Regions from separate parts of the Pontibacillus salicampi genome, predicted to be linked through region 2. Evidence: riboswitches for the same ligand, from Rfam matches in the RefSeq annotation. Region 2 holds a riboswitch; each other region holds the start of a gene.
The links. Region 2 has a riboswitch for S-adenosylmethionine ahead of ACFFGV_RS03690 (assimilatory sulfite reductase (NADPH) flavoprotein subunit). Riboswitches for the same ligand answer to the same signal wherever they lie in the genome.

Region 1: linked by a shared signal. The riboswitch ahead of ACFFGV_RS13425 (methionine biosynthesis PLP-dependent protein) and the one ahead of ACFFGV_RS03690 (assimilatory sulfite reductase (NADPH) flavoprotein subunit) in region 2 are both predicted to bind S-adenosylmethionine.
Region 3: linked by a shared signal. The riboswitch ahead of ACFFGV_RS18590 (methionine ABC transporter ATP-binding protein) and the one ahead of ACFFGV_RS03690 (assimilatory sulfite reductase (NADPH) flavoprotein subunit) in region 2 are both predicted to bind S-adenosylmethionine.

Annotation. Positions count from the first base shown of each region.
Region 1 is NZ_JBHLTP010000011.1:245,308-251,399, reverse strand. Features, by position in the region: gene metC (cystathionine beta-lyase) at 1-260, opposite strand, end outside; gene ACFFGV_RS13425 (methionine biosynthesis PLP-dependent protein) at 253-1,377, opposite strand; SAM riboswitch class I at 1,563-1,669, opposite strand; gene ACFFGV_RS13420 (NUDIX hydrolase) at 1,947-2,411, shown strand; gene ACFFGV_RS13415 (4a-hydroxytetrahydrobiopterin dehydratase) at 2,459-2,755, opposite strand; gene ACFFGV_RS13410 (DUF819 family protein) at 2,996-4,195, shown strand; gene ACFFGV_RS13405 (hypothetical protein) at 4,312-4,806, opposite strand; gene ACFFGV_RS13400 (hypothetical protein) at 5,171-5,416, opposite strand; gene cls (cardiolipin synthase) at 5,898-6,092, opposite strand, start outside.
Region 2 is NZ_JBHLTP010000003.1:444,457-450,548, forward strand. Features, by position in the region: gene ACFFGV_RS03680 (hypothetical protein) at 1-388, shown strand, start outside; gene ACFFGV_RS03685 (cell wall-binding repeat-containing protein) at 612-3,938, shown strand; SAM riboswitch class I at 4,090-4,206, shown strand; gene ACFFGV_RS03690 (assimilatory sulfite reductase (NADPH) flavoprotein subunit) at 4,430-6,092, shown strand, end outside.
Region 3 is NZ_JBHLTP010000013.1:634,829-640,920, forward strand. Features, by position in the region: gene ACFFGV_RS18585 (pyridoxal phosphate-dependent aminotransferase) at 60-1,238, shown strand; SAM riboswitch class I at 1,307-1,415, shown strand; gene ACFFGV_RS18590 (methionine ABC transporter ATP-binding protein) at 1,551-2,564, shown strand; gene ACFFGV_RS18595 (methionine ABC transporter permease) at 2,554-3,219, shown strand; gene ACFFGV_RS18600 (MetQ/NlpA family ABC transporter substrate-binding protein) at 3,238-4,059, shown strand; gene ilvD (dihydroxy-acid dehydratase) at 4,403-6,092, shown strand, end outside.

The DNA.
Region 1 (6,092 bases), on a different contig from region 2:
AGCATTAAGGAAGTGGAAACAGCTGCCATGCCCGAAGCAAATGCAAATCCATGTGTTCCACCTTCAAGTTCAGCAATTGTATGTTCTAATGCTTCTCGAGTTGGGTTACCAGAACGAGCATAATCATATGCGCCAAACTCATGTATGTCATTCTGGTGAAAGGTGGATGCATGCTGGATGGGAACACTAACACCGTTACTTGACTTGTCTACAGCATATTCGTTATGCAAAAGGGATGTTTGTACGGAATAGTTAGACATGCTGGTTCACCTCGTTATACGCTATTTCTAAAGCTTGCTCCAGGTCCTGTAAGAGATCCTCTTCCTTTTCAATCCCTACCGATAATCTCAATAATCGATTACACACTCCATAGCTTGCGCGTACATCTTCAGGAATATCAGCATGTGTTTGCGTGGCAGGGTAGGTTATAAACGATTCAACTCCACCCAAGCTTTCAGCAAAGCATACAAGCTCTAATTTCTCCAGTAAGACAGGAACCATTTCCTCTTCTTTAATTCGGAAGGATAGCATCCCTCCTTTGCCTGGATACAACACATCACTGATATAAGGACTTTGTTCCAGTTGATCGGCTAAATGCTTAGCGTTTGCTTCATGCTGCTTCATACGTAAGCCTAGAGTCTTAATTCCCCTCATGACAAGCCAACAATCAAATGGTGAAAGAACAGCACCACTGGCATTTTGTTGTTCCTGAATGTTCTGGCATAATGCTTCATCATTTGCAACTACTAGACCAGCTAACACGTCATTATGCCCACCTAAATATTTCGTCGCGCTGTGGATTACAATATCAGCTCCAGATACAATAGGTTGCTGCAGGTATGGTGTGAAGAACGTATTATCAACTATTAGCAATAGATTATGCTTTTGTGCCAGGGTAGCAAACTGCTCTATATCTACTTGTGTCATGAGCGGATTCGTTGGAGTTTCAATAAATAACGCTTTGGTCTGCTCGTTTATTACTGATTCAAAATCCTGTGTATCTGTACTATTTATATAATGGAAGGTAAGACCAAATTTGCTAAAATGATTTTCAAACAAACGGTAAGAGCCACCATAAACGTCCTGGGTCACTATACACTCATCCCCTGGTGAGAAAATGGAAAAGACCGTTTGAATAGCCGCCATTCCCGAACTAAAGGCAAAGCCTGCAAGACCTTCCTCTAACGAAGCAATGGATTGCTCTAGCAAATCACGAGTAGGATTGCCAGTTCGAATATAGTCATACCCAGTAGATTTGCCTATTCCTTCATGACGATATGCCGTTGATAGGTGTAGGGGAGGGTTGACAGCACCTGTTGTTTGGTCGCTGCGATTTCCTGTTTGGGCTAGTTTGGTTTCAAGATGATGTCTGCTCATAGTTATCTTCTCCTTTTTAACAGTCTGTAGCTTTAGGACACAATGTAAGGATGGGAACGATTTCTTAGCAATAGGTTGTAAATCTTAAACGTCCTCAACTGGATGAAACAAAGGTCCTTCTAGATAATTTTGGTAATAAAAAAAGCCCTTCCGAAGAAGAGCTTGATATCTCAAGGCTAAACTTCTTCTTATCTTTCAAGTGTCCCCACTTGCTGGAAGTAGCACCTCGCCTAATTTAGGCTGGTTGCTGAAGCATCAACGGGCCAGATCCCTCCGCTTCTCTGAATAAGGAAGTTTATGAAATTGTGTTATTAGTAAAACTATTTCGTTAATTAATACCATACAGCATGAAAGGACAGTATGCAATCCCGAATTTTAATAATTAACTCAGTTAATGTTTTTTCGCATTCTCCAGACCACACCTATGCTATGTTGGAAGAAATGGGCCAGCAGTTAAGTTGATAAACAAAATCTTCCACTATATACCCATTATATGGAATAATGTAATATTAACAGTGCTATTTCTTTTTGAATAATAATGTAATGGATAGATTAGGGGGATGGAAAGTTTGTTACATTCGAGTAATAAGGGGGAGGGACCTGCTTCTTTTGAGGAAGAATCCGTTGTCGTTTTAGCTCATGTTCATCATGATGTATTACTAATCCGTCAATTTAGAGAGGCATTACAGGAAACGATTGTGCAATTACCAGGAGGTGGGGTGGAAGAAGGGGAATCACTGGAGGAAGCTGCAAGAAGAGAGCTTCAAGAGGAAACAGGCTGTCGATGCGATGATATGACTTATCTAGGTCACGTTCTTCCAGCTCCTTGGAACAGCAGGGAAAAGACTCATGTATTTTATACGAACCATATTATCACGCAACATGTACAGGAATTAGAGTCTCACGAAGACATAACATTGTTTTGGGTTAGTGTGGAAGAATGCGTGAAGCTCATACAAAGGAACCAAATTTCTGATGCAGAGGTGTGTTATGCCATATTAAAAGCCCATTTACAAGGGTTGATAGAATGGTAATACGTAAAGAGAGAAGCAGAGAGTTGTATGAACTCTCTGCTTCTTTCCTATTCATCTCTTTTTTGATAAACTCGATCAATGGTTTGAGCAAGGTCGAAGTCTCTTTCACTTAAGCCACCAACATCGTGGGAGGTTAAAGAAACGATGATCTTTCCATATTCGACTTGTAAAGATGGATGGTGGTCTTTCTCATCTGCAATGGAGCCTATTTCGTGAACGAAGCGAATACCGTCCATATACTCTGCAAACGTAAAGGTACGTTGAATGAATCGATCATTCGTTAAGTTCCACTCTTGAATCTCCCGTAAATGCTGATTGATTTGTTGCTCGGTAAGAGTTGACATGTAAAACACCTCCATAAAATATCTTCCTCTTACAATCTACCATTTTTGAAGGACTTTCAAACCAAGATAGAGTAGTTCCTGCAATAACACCACCCAAAGCGAGAGGAAGGTGCTTGAAATATTATATTGAGCTAATAATTTTAATGTTTCGAATATTTTTATGTGAAAACGCATTCACTCATCTTTGTGCTATAATTTTCTAAGTCAGCTTAAAAGAGAGAGAATAAGAGGAGGGGAAACATGTTTCTGACATTAAACGCTGCTCTCATACAAGAACCTATGGCCTTATTGGCATATTTGTCTGCTTTAGTAGGCGGAGTTTACATGCTATCTCAATGGAATCAACCGGCTGTGAAGAAGTTTTTCCATTTTGCACCACCGTTGATTTGGGCCTATTTCTTACCGATGATTTCCACCACGCTTGGAATTATACCTGATGCTTCATCATTGTATGATTTCGTTAGTACGTATATATTACCGTTTGGCCTGTTGCTGCTGTTATTATCAACAGACGTTCCTGCCACGCTAAAGCTTGGGCCAAAAGCTATATTACTATTTTTATCTGGAACATTAGGTGTCGTAATCGGTGCGCCTATTGCTCTAGCTATCTTCCAGCCTTTCTTGCCTGAAGACGCCTGGAGAGGGGTCGGGGCTCTAGCGGGAAGTTGGATTGGAGGTACAGCTAACATGGCTGCTCTGGTGGAAGCTGTCGACACTCCAAAGGATGTATTATCTCCCATCATTGTCGTCGATACAGTTGTAGCTTATTCCTGGATGGGAATTATGATTGCACTAGCAGGACATCAGGATAAGTTTAACAAATGGAACAAGGCTGATAACTCTGTTGTCGAAAAAATTAACGCCCAAATTGGGGAAATCGCCCAATCTAGATCCAAGCCGCTTCAGGTTCCTCAACTACTAGGTATTCTAGGGTTAGGATTTGGTGTTTCTTATGTCGTTAGAAAATTCTCTGAGACATTACCTGAGACCTCTGTACTTTCCGCGAGTACGTACACGATTATGATAATTGCTTTTATAGGAGTTATGCTTTCCTTTACAAAAGTTCGTCGTTTAGATGATTACGGCGCAAGTAATATCGGTTATGCAGGTATATACTTACTATTAACAACTATTGGTGCAAAGGCAGACCTTACTGCTGTAGTAGAAGCTCCAGCATATATTGCAATGGGAATTGTGTGGCTGTTGATTCACATTTTGATTATTTTCCTGTTTGCTCGTCTTTTACGTGCACCACTTTTCTTTGTCGCTGTTGGATCTCAAGGGAATATAGGTGGGACGAGCTCTGCTCCGGTAGTAGCTTCTGTATTCCAGCCAGCGCTGGCTCCAGTAGGCTTGCTCATGGGGATAGTCGGTAATGTTGTCGGTACCTATGCAGCAGTAGCCACCGCCTGGTTAGCCGAATTAGTTTCTAAAATGTAATAAGGTAAAGATAGAAAAGCGTCTAATGGCAATTTCATTAGACGCTTTTTTAAAGGTATCTTGTTTTCGTTGCATATGCTAATTCAAAATTATGTTCTGTCACAATGAAGCGGCTATTATTGTAATTCGCCTCTTAATGGGGTACTGATTAGGTCGTTTTCCTCTAAGAGATCGTTTAAGATGCTGCTTGCTTTGTCCATTTGTTCATTGTAAGCAGGGAACTCCGTGTCCACTTGAGCTGGCTTTCCTTCTTGAAGGGCTTGTGCCTTAGCTTGATAGGCCTTCTCTAAATGAGTTAGGATTTGCTGCACACGTTCTTCCTCTGATTGCAGGGAAGAAGAGACTTGTATTTGAGCAATTTTATCAGCCACAGCCGCTGCCTCTTTCTGTGCTATTTGCTGTGTTTCCTTTGTAGGATTCTTATCAAAAGTGTATATATTTGCATCCTCTTTATTAATGGTTTCAATTACCTTCATTTGAAAGTCCATTACTGCCGTAGCTAGATTCTCTGATTTTGGCTCTGTTGCTTCTGTATCTCCGCTTGCATCAGAGGAGCATCCTGCTATAACTAATACGAATACGCTAACGATTGTTAGTATGCACTTCTTCAATTCTTACACCTCTTTTGTTATTTCTGTCTACGATACCACAATTTTCAAGCAGACCTTATCTATTCTATAATGTTCTCTCGCAGAAAAAAACCCCCAATTCATTGAGGCGACTAAAAAGGTACCACAATATAATTAAGTAGTTCAGTTTTGGAGTACAAACAATAAAATTGAACTATAAAAAGAGCGTTGAATTGCATAGCAATTTGATGCTCATTTTTCATTGTTATAGCAATGTTTATTTGTATTTTGAGTAGTTATTTTCAAAGGAAAATGCACCCCAGTTTGCAAACCTACAATAATTATTGATGACCTGGAAAATCACGTGCAAAAACTAATGCAATTTTACAAAAAAAAAGCAAATTCCTTATTGGAAAATGCTCTTTTTTCTACGATATTTGGAATTAAGAAAAATAGCTAACAAACCAATGATTAAGCCAGGAACACCGTAAAGAAGATTTAGGTTAAATGCAGAAACACTGTAAGAAACGAACATTAAACTATACATAATATGAATATACGATGAATGCTTATCTTTACTTTTTAAGGCTACTATTAGTTCAATAACTGCCAATGTTGCATTTAAAAAACCTATTATCGACCACAATATCACAATATCTTAAACCTCCCTTTTAAATAAAACTGCCCCATTACCTTAATAACGTACATAATCTTATTTTACTATATAAATGTAAATATCCTAAAAATTCCTTTATCTTTCACATAAATTAAATAACAAAATATTTCCACATTTTATATTACTATTTCTTATGTAAAAAGTAGTTCAATTAAGGGTACAAATTGCAATACTGTACTCCAAACTGAACTACTTACAATATAATGCAGTACCTTTTTTTAAAAAGATTAGCTCTGTTAATTCTTATTGGTAATTTTCCTGTATAGCGCTTTTAGGAGGAAAAATTGTATTCGAGGAAATAGGGGCACGTTGTTGAAAGACGAGTTGAGTGGGCGGAAAAACACTTTTCATAAAAATACCTGTCTGGACTGAAATTATTCCAGACAGGTAGTTCCAGCATTATTAGTAGTTTTAGGAGCTTCCATCAAAAGGAGGTTCTCCCTATGGTTATGTGTCTTTAAAGAATAGGTGATAATAAACGAGAGATCGATTCTTTCATTTTAATGAGATTGGTTCTATTCTGATACACCTCTTTAGTTATTTCGTTACAGTACTTTAAGTCTTCAAGAAAGATTTGATGAAGCTTTCTGGAAGTGGTCTCGTCATACACTATGGCATTCACCTCAAAGTTTAGCTTAAAGCTTCTCACATC
Region 2 (6,092 bases):
GAAATTTAAAATCATCAGTAGTATGTTAGGGATTATAGCAGTTTGTTCCATTTCAAGCTGGGTATGGGACTATCCATGGCTTCATTTTATTTCTCTAGGTGCTACTATTGTTGGAATTTGTACCATGCAATGGGAGGAAATTAGAAAGCTGCGAATATGGCAAGTAGGGGCGATCTTACTTATCTTTATGGCTGGTGTAGCAATTACCACGGCTGGGGTTATGGGTGTGAATGGCCTCATTGCTACAATGATTCCTTTTGAATGGCTGACATGGCTTTTGTCGATGATTTGGACTATCTTGTTTTTGTTAGGGATTACAGTACTTTTGAATAAAGTGGTTAAAAGTATTGTTTATAAAAGAAAATGGAGCCAAAAAGTGCCTTCCTGACCTATTTTATTCAACTTAATGAATAGGTGTATAGTGAATAGTAATATATATCCATTTCTAAGTCTGTGATGTAGTGCTTAGGAATGGATTTCTTTTTTTCTTTAATTTATTGATTATTTCGACAATTTTTTTCAACGAATTCTATTATACTTATTTCGTGCTCCGAAATAGTTGGAAGGAGGGAAGAATAGGAGCTATAAAATACCGGAGGTGGATGTATTTGATGAATAGAAAGTATGCTAGTGTCGGGCTTATTTTCGTATTAATGTTAGCTGCGCTATTCCCTTATGGACCTTCTTCAAAGCTTACTGCTAGTACGACTAAGTCGGAAAAAATCGTGGAAGAGAAGGCGGACCTGGTTCGTATTCATTTGGAGGATCGGGATGAGCTTGACAAGTTAATAGCAACTGGGGCAGATGTGATGGAACATTTACATGAACATGGGGATGGCTATGAAATGGATGTATTAGTTACTCCATCACAGCTTAAAGACTTACAAGAGCAAGGGTTTGAAACCACCACGGTCACTACGAAAGAAGAGATAAATAAAATTAAGAAGGAAAGAGAGCAGGCTGCGGAAAAGGAAGCCGAATTACTTTCTACTGTTGACCGTGTAGATGTTATTCGAGCAGATTATTTTACAAATCAAGATGGGTCATTTCTATACGTCGAGGCGAAAACTAGTGCAGGTGATGCTGCCAGTGTTGCTTTAACTGGCTCTTGGGATAAAGGTGCTGGCACAAAAATAGGTGACGGAGGAAGTGCCACGCTGTCGAGAAAATCAGATGAAAATACGTATATGTATCATTCTTTTCTAGTACCTGTTGACTATAGACCAGATAAGGTGAAAATATCCAGTAATCTTGGTGGCTTTTCCACTCATGAAGTGAATAATTGGCTTGGAGATGGAAAGCCAGTGAAGGATGATCACTATGCCACCGGATTTATTGACCACTATATGACTCCTACTGAAATAACTAATCGAATGGAACAATTAGCAAGAGAGTTCCCTAAGTTGGCTGAGATTATTGAGATGCCATATAAAACAAATGGGTATCGGAGGCATAGTCAAGCTATTCTTGGTGAGCAAACAGACACTGCCGTTGTGGTAACATCCAAATCCTACGGGCATGAAGGTGGAAATGATATTAAAGTGACTCACCAAGCTTCTGAAAAAGCGGATGCTCCGTTATCTATACAGGTTAACAGTAATCACATCATAGTTAACCTTGCAACTGATAAGGATGGAAAGGCAATTAGCACAGCTAATGATGTAGTAAAGGGAATAAATGAGAATGCCAGCGATTTAGTAGAAGCTTCTACATATCGCGACAATGAAGGAAAAGGGATCGCTGAAGAGGTGGAGTCTACACTAACAGATAGCTTAAGTGCTCCTGATGAAGTAACCCATGACCCTTATCTGGTTAAAGCTATTAGAATAGGAAAACAGCGGGATGGTTCAAAGGTTGGCGTTTTAGCCTATTCCCAAGAACACGCTAGAGAATGGGTTACTCCCCTCGTGAGTATTGAGACAGCGGAGCGATTACTAAGAAACTATCAGCATGATAAAGATACACAAGAATTACTAGATAACCTTGATATTTTCATTGTTCCGACCGTAAATCCTGACGGAGGACATTACAGTTTCTATGACTATAATTGGCAGCGGAAGAACATGACTAATTATTGTAAAGACGGCACCTATACAGATCCTAATGCTAGAAATTATTGGGGTGTAGATTTAAATCGTAATCACCCAGTTGGGTCTGTATATGACGGATATGCAGGTGCTTCTACTGATTGTACAAGCTATGGGTTTGCTGGCCCAGAAGAGCTTTCGGAACCGGAGGCACAAAACCTTGATTGGCTCGCTAATCAATACGACAACATAAAATTTGCTATGAACATACACAGCTATGGTGGTTATTTTATGTGGCCGCCAGGAGCATACAAGCCGGAAACTAGAGAAACGCTTCCACGTCCTACCGCTGGGGAAGAAGCTTATTTCTGGTCTGCATCCAGACATATTTTAGAAGAGATTCAGAAGCACCGAGGAACCGTCATTCTTCCAAGCAGAACAGGTCCGATACCTGATGTATTATATTCTGCGGCAGGAAACTCCGCAGATAACCTTTGGTATGATAAAGGAATTTACACGTGGAATTTTGAAGTTGGTGCGGATTTATGGAACGCAGAGGAAAACAAATGGGAACTAGTAGGATTCCAGCCGGAATTTGCAGAAGGATATGAAGAGGCGATGGAATTCTCAAATGGGCTAATCGGATTAATGGAAGTTGCAAATAAGTATGGGGAGGATAAGGAGGGCCCTACTTCTAACATGCTCCCAGGCAGCGGGAGATATAAGGGAGCTGTAGAGGTCAGCTTTGAAACAAGCGAACCTGCGACCGTCTTTTACACGATGGATGGCTCGAAGCCGACATTGGAATCGAAAGCGATTCAAGTAGATGGAATTAGAGGAGATGCAGAAACTTTAACTATAACAGAATCTACGATGATCAATTGGTTCTCTGTAGATGCTAGCGGTAATATAGAGAGGGGGTATGATCCACAGAAGGACGAGCAAGGATATCATACTTCCAAAGTTCAAATTGTTAGCAATGACCACAAAGTGGAAGTGGAGGAGCTAGCAGGTTCTAATAGGGTAGAGACGGCAGTGGAGATATCGAAGGACCTTTATCCAAAAGGATTTGCAAAGGATAAGCAGCTCAAAACGGTTGTACTTTCTACATCAAGCGATTTTGCAGATGCATTGTCAGCGGGTCCACTGGCAGCTCAATATGGAAACGCACCGCTCTTACTAACGGATAAGCAATTAAACAAAGAAGTGATGAACGAACTGCAAAGACTTAAGGCAGAAGAGGTTATCATTGTTGGAGGACCAGGAGCAGTGAGCCCTGCTATAGAAACGGCTTTAACTCAACAGTCCTATAGTGTGACAAGAATTCATGGGGATAATCGATATGAAACAAATGAGGCAATTGTAGATGCATTAGATGAGGTAAACGGAGTGTTTGTTGCGTCAGGAGAAAAATATGCAGATGCACTCTCTGCTGCCCCTATCGCTGCAGCGGATGATTGGGCAATCCTATTAACCAAGCAAGAGAAGGTATCTAATGAAGCATTGAATTACCTAGCAGATAAGCAAGTAGTGGTTACGGGTGGAACAGGTGTTATTGATAATAAGGTGTATGACAAAATTCATAAACAAAATGGAGATAAACTGGTGCAGAGAATTGCTGGAGCCGATCGCTACGGTACGCTAGTGAAGCTTCTTCAACAGTTCAGAGCAGATACACCAGCGGATACAGTCGTTGTTGCAACGGGTAAGAATTTTCCGGATGCGTTAACTGCTTCTTCTCTAGCGGTCTCTTCCAAAGCGCCTTTGGTGCTTATTAAAAATCAAGTTACGGAAGAAATGGCCCACTTCTTAACAGAGTTTGGTGATCAGACAGTAGTAGACCATGTGAAGGTTTCAGGCGGTATAGTGAAAAAGCATGCAGTGAAAAAAGTTGTGAATCTATTAGACTAGAACGAAAGGGGAAGAGAGCTGGCTGAAGCAGTCTGCTCTCTTCTTTTCTTTTATTTTATGAGAGGAATTTTATCATAATATATTGACATTTCTTAAAATTAGGCATAAGATTTTCAGTAATCCATATTATTTAACAAAGTTAATATATGTTTTCTTATCTCGAGAGGTGGAGGGACTGGCCCGGTGAAGCCTCGGCAACGGGTCATTTTTATGAAGAAGGATACTGTGCCAATTCCAGCAGGTGCCATCGTACTTGTAAAGATAAGAAGAGCTGTGAATACATAAAAATGTTCCCCTCTCTTCTTGCTTTAGGTAGAGAGGTATTTTTGTTTTGGAAATGAAATAGCAGTAGGTAATCCTGTGTGTGGAAGCACAGGTTGCTTTTAACTTAAAAAACCAACTAAACTGCTTGGATTAGGGTGTTTTGAGAAGAATAATGAGGTTACCAATGGAAAAGCTTAGTGAAATTATGAATCTGAGAGGTGAGTATGGTGGCATTTCAAGTATCAAATAGTCCTTTTACGAAAGAGCAGGCGGATCTATTAAATCAACTTGTTCCTTCATTAAATGAAAAACAAAAATTATGGCTCAGCGGATACCTTGCAGTTACCGAGGTTCCAGCCGAAGGTGAAGCGGTGGGGTCAGAGGAAGCAAATAATCAGGCATCTGCTGTACCGTTACGGGAGGTAACCATTTTATATGGCTCTCAAACAGGTAATGCTCAGGCGCTGGCAGAGGATTTTGGTAATAGACTACAAGGTAAGGATGTTCCTGTAACTGTCTCCTCCATGGATGAAATGAAACCGAAAAATGTGAAAAAGGTACAGGATCTTCTTATTATTACTAGTACCCATGGGGATGGCGATCCCCCGGATAATGCATTATCATTTTATGAATTTCTGCGTGGAAAGAGAGCGCCTCAATTAGAAGACGTGCGTTTCTCTGTCTTGTCACTTGGTGATAGCTCTTATGAATTTTTTTGTCAGACCGGAATTGATTTTGATCAAACATTAGAGGCGTTAGGCGGAGAACGTCTCGCAGAACGAGTCGATTGTGATTTAGATTTTGATGAGCCCGCTGAAGCTTGGTTCTCCTCCGTACTTTCTGTTGTAGAGGCACCTTCATCTGCATCAATAGAGGAGCCAGATGAGGCAAAACCACTACAAGACGAGGCTGTACATTCTCGAGGTAACCCATATCATGCTGAAATACTAGAAAATATTTATTTAAATGGGCGGGGCTCTAACAAGGAAACTCGTCACCTTGAGTTAGATTTGGAAGGTTCAGGGATTACTTATGAACCAGGAGATGCAGTTGGTATCTTCCCTGAAAATGATCCGATATTAGTTCAAACATTAATAGATGTAATGGAGTGGGATGCAGAGCAGCCTGTTCCAGTCGATAAAGAAGGAAGTACGAAACCTCTTCACTATGCATTGACAAAGGTTTATGAAATCACTAGTGTAACGAAACCTGTATTAAGGAAGATGGTGGAGTTTACAGAGCATGAACAACTGCAATCCCTGTTACAAGAGGAGCAAAACGAAGAGCTGAAAACCTACATGTATGGCAGGGACCTTATCGATGTACTTAAAGATTTTGGTCCATGGACACTAACGCCTACAGACTTCGTGAACCTATTGAGGAAAATACCACCAAGGTTATACTCTATTGCTAGCAGTGGTGCTGCAAATCCGGATGAAGTTCATCTAACCATTGGGGCCCTTAGGTATGATGCTCACGGCAGAGCTAGAAGCGGCGTTTGCTCTGTCCAGTGTGCAGAGCGCTCAGAGCCAGGTGATTCTCTGCCAATATTTGTACAGAAAAATCCGAATTTTAAGCTTCCAACTCAAGACGCACCAGTTATAATGATTGGCGCAGGCACAGGTGTTGCTCCATATCGAGCATTCCTTGAGGAGCTGGAAGAAAAAGAATCCGCTTCAGAGACTTGGTTATTCTTTGGAGAGCAGCATTTTGTTTCCGACTTCCTCTATCAGATTGAATGGCAGAAATGGTTAAAGGATGGAGTCTTATCACGAATGGACGTAGCCTTTTCCAGAGATACAGAAGAGAAAGTGTATGTGCAGCACAGAATACTTGAAAAAAGTAAGGACGTATATCAATGGCTCTTGAACGGGGCACATGTATATGTTT
Region 3 (6,092 bases), on a different contig from region 2:
GGCCATCACCGTATAATATCAATTATTAGATTATTAGAAAAAAGAACGGAGGGACGTAAGTGAAAGAGTTTAAACAGTCCAAAACAATGGATCGGCTACCTGAGCAATTCTTTGCAAAGCTGGTAGGTAAAGTTGCTGCTGCAGCACAAGAGGATGGTCCGGAGATTATTGATCTTGGGCAAGGCAACCCAGACCAACCGACACCAGCACATATCGTCAAGTCCCTTCAAGAGGCTGCGGAGAATCCAGACTATCATAAGTATTCTCCCTTTAAAGGATATGACTTCTTAAAAGAAGCTATCGCAACCTTTTACAAAAAGGAATATGGGGTAGAGCTCGACCCTCAGTCAGAGGTAGCTGTTATGTTTGGGAGTAAAATCGGGCTGGTGGAAATTAGTCAGTGTTATTTAGATGAAGGGGATGTCGCTCTCATGCCAGACCCTGGGTACCCGGATTACTGGTCTGGTGTAGCACTAGCTAATGCAGAAATGCACCCAATGCCGCTGCTGGAAGAAAATCAATTTCTACCAGATTACTCCGCTATTCCAAAAGGTATAGTAGATCGTTCTAAGTTAATGTTTATTAATTATCCTAATAACCCTACTGGGGCCATGGCAGATGAAAGCTTTTTTGAAGAGACGATTCAATTTGCGGATGAGCACGATATTTGTGTCGTGCATGATTTTGCCTATGGTGCCATTGGCTTTGATGGAGAAAAACCGCTTAGCTTCATGCAGGTTCCTGGTGCTAAAAATGTTGGAGTAGAGATGTACACGATGTCCAAAACCTTTAACATGGCTGGATGGAGAGTTGGGTTTGCTGTTGGTAATCCAAGTGTCATTGAAGCTATTGAAAAGATTCAGGACAACTACTTTGTTAGTATTTTTGGAGCGTTACAGGAAGCCACTGCAACAGCGCTGCTAGATTCTGAAGCGAGCGTACAGGAGCTTGTCAGCATGTATCAACGAAGAAAAGATATTTTGGTGAATGGACTTCAAGAGCAGGGGTGGGGAGTTATTCCACCGGAAGGTTCCTTTTTTGTTTGGATGAGAGTACCAGATGGACATACATCTGAATCCTTCGCGGATGACTTGCTAGAGCGGGTACGTATTGCAGTAGCTCCTGGTATTGGGTTTGGTCAATATGGAGAAGGGTATGTGCGGCTTGGATTGGTACATAGTGATGCACTTATCTATGAGGCATTAGATCGTTTGAAGCAATATTCCACTCAAAAATAATGACAAAAGAAATTGACAAACTATTCAAAACGAATTAAGATGTAAACTATCCATAAAAAACGAATACAAACTTATCAAGAGAGACTGAGGGAACAGGCCCTGTGACGTCCAGCAACCTTCCGCAATGGAGTGGTGCTTCTTCCTGCAGAATGAGGCGTTCATTCTGAAAGATAAGGTGCAAATAGTCCTCTTTCAGATGAAAGGGGACTTTTTTGGTTTCAAAGGAGAACTTGTATTTGCTATTCATTAATGCTTTAGCGAATTGCTGCTTTGCTGTGTTGTTGGGTATTTGGAATAAGAGGAGGGATTAAGATGATAGAAATTAAAAATATTACAAAGGAATACCAGACCAAGCACAACACCATTATCGGTGTAGATAATGTGTCTATGTCCATCCGTCAAGGAGAGATTTACGGCATCGTAGGGTATAGTGGAGCAGGGAAAAGCACTCTGCTAAGGTGTTTAAATCTATTAGAACAACCAACATCGGGGACCATTTCTATCGATGGTCAGATATTAACGAATCTTTCTGCTAAACAAGTAAGAAAGGCCAGACAGAAAATAGGTATGATCTTTCAGAATTTCCACCTTGTCTCCGCAAAGACAGTATATGAAAATGTTGAGTTTGCACTAAAGGCAGCTAATACGCCAGTTCAAGATAGAGAAAAGAGAGTACTGGATCTATTGAACATGGTTGGCTTAGAACAGCATAAGGACCACTATCCTGCTCAGCTGAGTGGGGGACAGAAGCAGCGTGTAGGAGTAGCGCGTGCTCTAGCCAACAACCCTCATGTTCTTTTGTGTGATGAGGCAACTTCGGCTTTAGACCCAACGACTACTCGCTCTATCCTGAAACTACTTCAAAAGATAAACCAGGAGCTTGGAATCACGATTGTACTCATTACTCACGAAATGGAAGTGGTTAAAGAAATCTGCCATCGGGTCGCGGTTATGCAAGATGGAAAAGTGGTGGAAGAGGGTCAGGTGTACGACATATTTGCCAATCCCCAGAATGCACTCACCACCTCCTTTATAGAGAGTGTGCTACAGTTTAGCTTACCAGATAAAATAACAAAAGGTCGTGAAGGGGTTATTGTAAAGCTTCAGTTCAAGGGAGATGTTGCAGAGGAAGCAATTGTGTCAGATATGCTTCAATCCTTCCTGGTGAAAGGCAACATTCTTCATGGGAAGATAGAGTATATTCAAGATACACCATTAGGCATTTTCGTCATGGAGCTAACAGGAGAACCAGAGGATGTGCAGCAAGCAATGAATTACTTGCAAAACAGATTATTGAAGCTGGAGGTGCTGCATGATGCTGCCTGATTCATTAGTGAGTCTATTACCAGAACTTCAACAAGCATTTCTGGAAACCTTGTACATGGTAGGGATTTCACTTGGTATTGCTGTTTTATTTGGTCTCCCTCTTGGTATTTTATTATATGTAACTGATAAAGGACTTATTTTAGAGAACAAAGTGATTAAATCATTTGTAGGAACTGTCGTAAATCTAGTGAGATCGATTCCATTTATTATTCTATTGGTATTTCTATTACCTTTCACCCAAATAATTGTTGGGAAAACGATTGGACCGACAGCAGCTTCGGTTTCTTTGTCCGTAGCAGCCATTCCATTCTTCGCCCGTATTGTAGAATCATCCTTAAGGGAAGTAGATAAAGGGGTAGTAGAAGCAGCCATATCAACCGGTGCATCACCATGGCTTATCATCAAGGACATTCTGTTACCAGAGGCAAAAGCAGGAATCATTAGTGGCGTTACAATAACAAGTATAAGTTTAATTGGGTATTCCGCCATGGCAGGTATTGTTGGCGGTGGTGGAATTGGTGATTTAGCCATACGATTTGGGTACTACAGATATGACAACACAGTCATGTTCACCACTGTCATCATTTTAATATTACTAGTGCAAATCCTTCAGTACGCTGGAGACACTCTCTCCAAAAGAGTAGATAAAAGATAATACACGGGAGGAAAGAAGATGAAAAAATTAACCAGCTTGCTTTTATTAAGTTTACTATTAATCCTTGCAGCATGTGGAGGAGAAGAAGGAGCATCATCAGCAAGTAAAGAGAAGATTACGTTTGGAGCAACAGCCGGACCCTATAGTGATATGGTAAATAAGGCTATCAAACCGATATTGGAGGAAAAAGGGTATGAGGTAGAAATTGTAGAATTTAGCGATTATGTACAGCCTAATTTATCGCTAGCGAACGGTTCGTTGGATGCCAACCTATTTCAACATAAGATTTATATGGAAGCCTTTGCGAAGGAGCATGACCTGGAATTATCCGAGGTGAAGATAGTACCAACGGCTCCGATGGGAGTATATTCCAATAAGTTTGATTCTATTGATGCCATTGAGAAAGGCAGCACGATGACTATAGCCAATGATCCTACCAACCTGGCCCGTACATTGTTAATGCTAGAAGACGCTGGGTTAGTATCAATTAAAGAGGGGATTGACCCCTTAAAGGCTTCTGAGAAGGATATTGTGGAAAATCCGAAAGATATTCAATTTAAACCAATAGAGGCTGCCCAGCTGCCCAGAGCTGTCGATAGTACGGATCTTTCTGCTGTTCCAGGAAACTATGCACTGGCAGCTGGAATGGATTTATTGGATTCCATCGTTCTGGAAGAAATGCCAGATGATTATCGGAACAGAGTAGTTGTTAATTCTAAAGATAAAGACGCTGCCTTCGTAAAGGACATTAAAGAAGCTGTGGAGTCAGCAGCATTTGAAGAAACTATTGACGAAGAGTTTAAAGGCTTTGGCAAACCGGCATGGATGAAGAAAAAGTAACACACTAATAAAGCTCAAACCCTAATGTGAATAAGATTCTCAAAAAACGCCCAGCACACTTCGTACTGGGCGGTGATTTTGATGGATATTTCTCAATGAATCTATTTTCGTAGTGGAGTAGAGGGCAAGCAACTCTTCTATTTAAAGATGGTCTTTCCATTAAACAATGGGAGCACCAGGTCTATTTGGAGATCCATCATGCCCGATTCAAGCACTGATACTTTTTTTAGAAAAAAAGATATTCAGACAATTCTGTTGATAATGAATTGTCGGACTAGTATGATAGATAAATAATCGAAAATTTTTAATAAAATGGGCATGTATATTAGGAAGGGTGAAGCGGATGGAAACGAAGAAGGATTTGCGCCATCGAAGTAGAGTGATCAGCGAAGGAGTTAATCGTGTACCTAACCGTTCGATGCTGAGAGCAGTGGGATTTACAGATGAGGATTTCAAGAAACCAATGATTGGCATTGCAAGTACCTGGAGCGAGGTAACGCCGTGTAATGTACATATTGATAATCTTGCTCGTCATTCCAAGGAAGGTGCAGCCAGCAGCGGTGGGGCTCCGATGATTTTCAACACGATTACCGTTTCGGATGGTATTGCAATGGGACATGAAGGAATGAATTACTCATTGCCTAGCAGAGAAATTATTGCAGACTCGATTGAGACCGTTACGAATGCGGAACGAATGGACGCTGTAGTAGCGATTGGCGGATGTGATAAGACGACACCAGGATGTGTCATGTCCCTTGCTAGAATGAATATCCCTTCCATTTATGTGTATGGTGGTACGATCCAGCCAGGTAAGCTGGATGGAAAGGATATCGATATCGTTTCGTCCTTTGAAGCAGTAGGACAATATCAACAGGGGACTATTGATGAAGAACAGCTGCATCGTGTGGAATGTAATGCTTGTCCTGGAGCTGGAGCATGCGGCGGTATGTACACAGCTAATACAATGGCGGCTGCAGTGGAAGCACTTGGGATGAGTATTCCTGGTTCCTCCTCTACACCTGCTGTAAATGATTATAAAGAAACAGAGTGTCGCCAGGCAGGGGAAATGGTGCTGAATTTGCTGGAGAAAGAAATCTATCCTCGGGATATTCTAACGAAGGAAGCTTTCGAAAATGCTGTAACAGTGGTTATGGCATTAGGAGGATCTACTAACGCTCTCCTTCACTTGACTGCTATTGCACATTCCGCTGGTGTCGATTTTACGGTGGATGATTTTGAATCCGTTAGAAAAAGAGTACCCCACCTTGCAGACCTGAAGCCTAGTGGTAAATATGTGATGGAGGATTTATATGAAATTGGTGGCGTACCGGCTGTAATGAAACTGTTACTAGAGCACAACCTGCTTCATGGAGACTGTTTGACGGTTACAGGTAAGACGCTAGCTGAGAACTTGGAAAGCCTCCCTTATTTAAAGGAAGGTCAGGAAATCATTCGTCCACTCGACAATCCTATTAAAGCATCAGGACCACTTGTACTATTAAAAGGAGATTTAGCTCCTGAAGGCTCAGTAGCTAAGCTTTCTGGTCAAACGATTACTCGATTTGAAGGCAGAGCCAAAGTTTATAACAGTGAAGCTGAGGCAACAAAAGCAATTGAAGAGAATGAAATTAAAGAAGGAGATGTACTAGTTATTCGTCATGTTGGACCAAAGGGCGGTCCAGGCATGCCAGAGATGCTTTCCATTACATCTATGATTGTTGGAAGAGGGTTAGGCGGTAAAGTAGCTCTTATAACAGATGGTCGCTTTTCTGGTGGATCACATGGATTTGTTATTGGTCATGTAGCACCTGAAGCTCATGTAGGTGGGCCAATCGCCTTTCTTGCTACAGGAGATTTAGTGACGATAGACAGTGAAACGCAAGAGATTAATATAGATGTATCCAAAGAGGAATGGGAAGATAGAAAAAGTAATTGGGTGAAGCCTGCCCTAAGGTATAAGACGGGAGCACTTGCAAAATATGCAAGGCTAGTTTCCTCTTCTGCAAGAGGAGCAGTAACGGATTGGGAGCTAG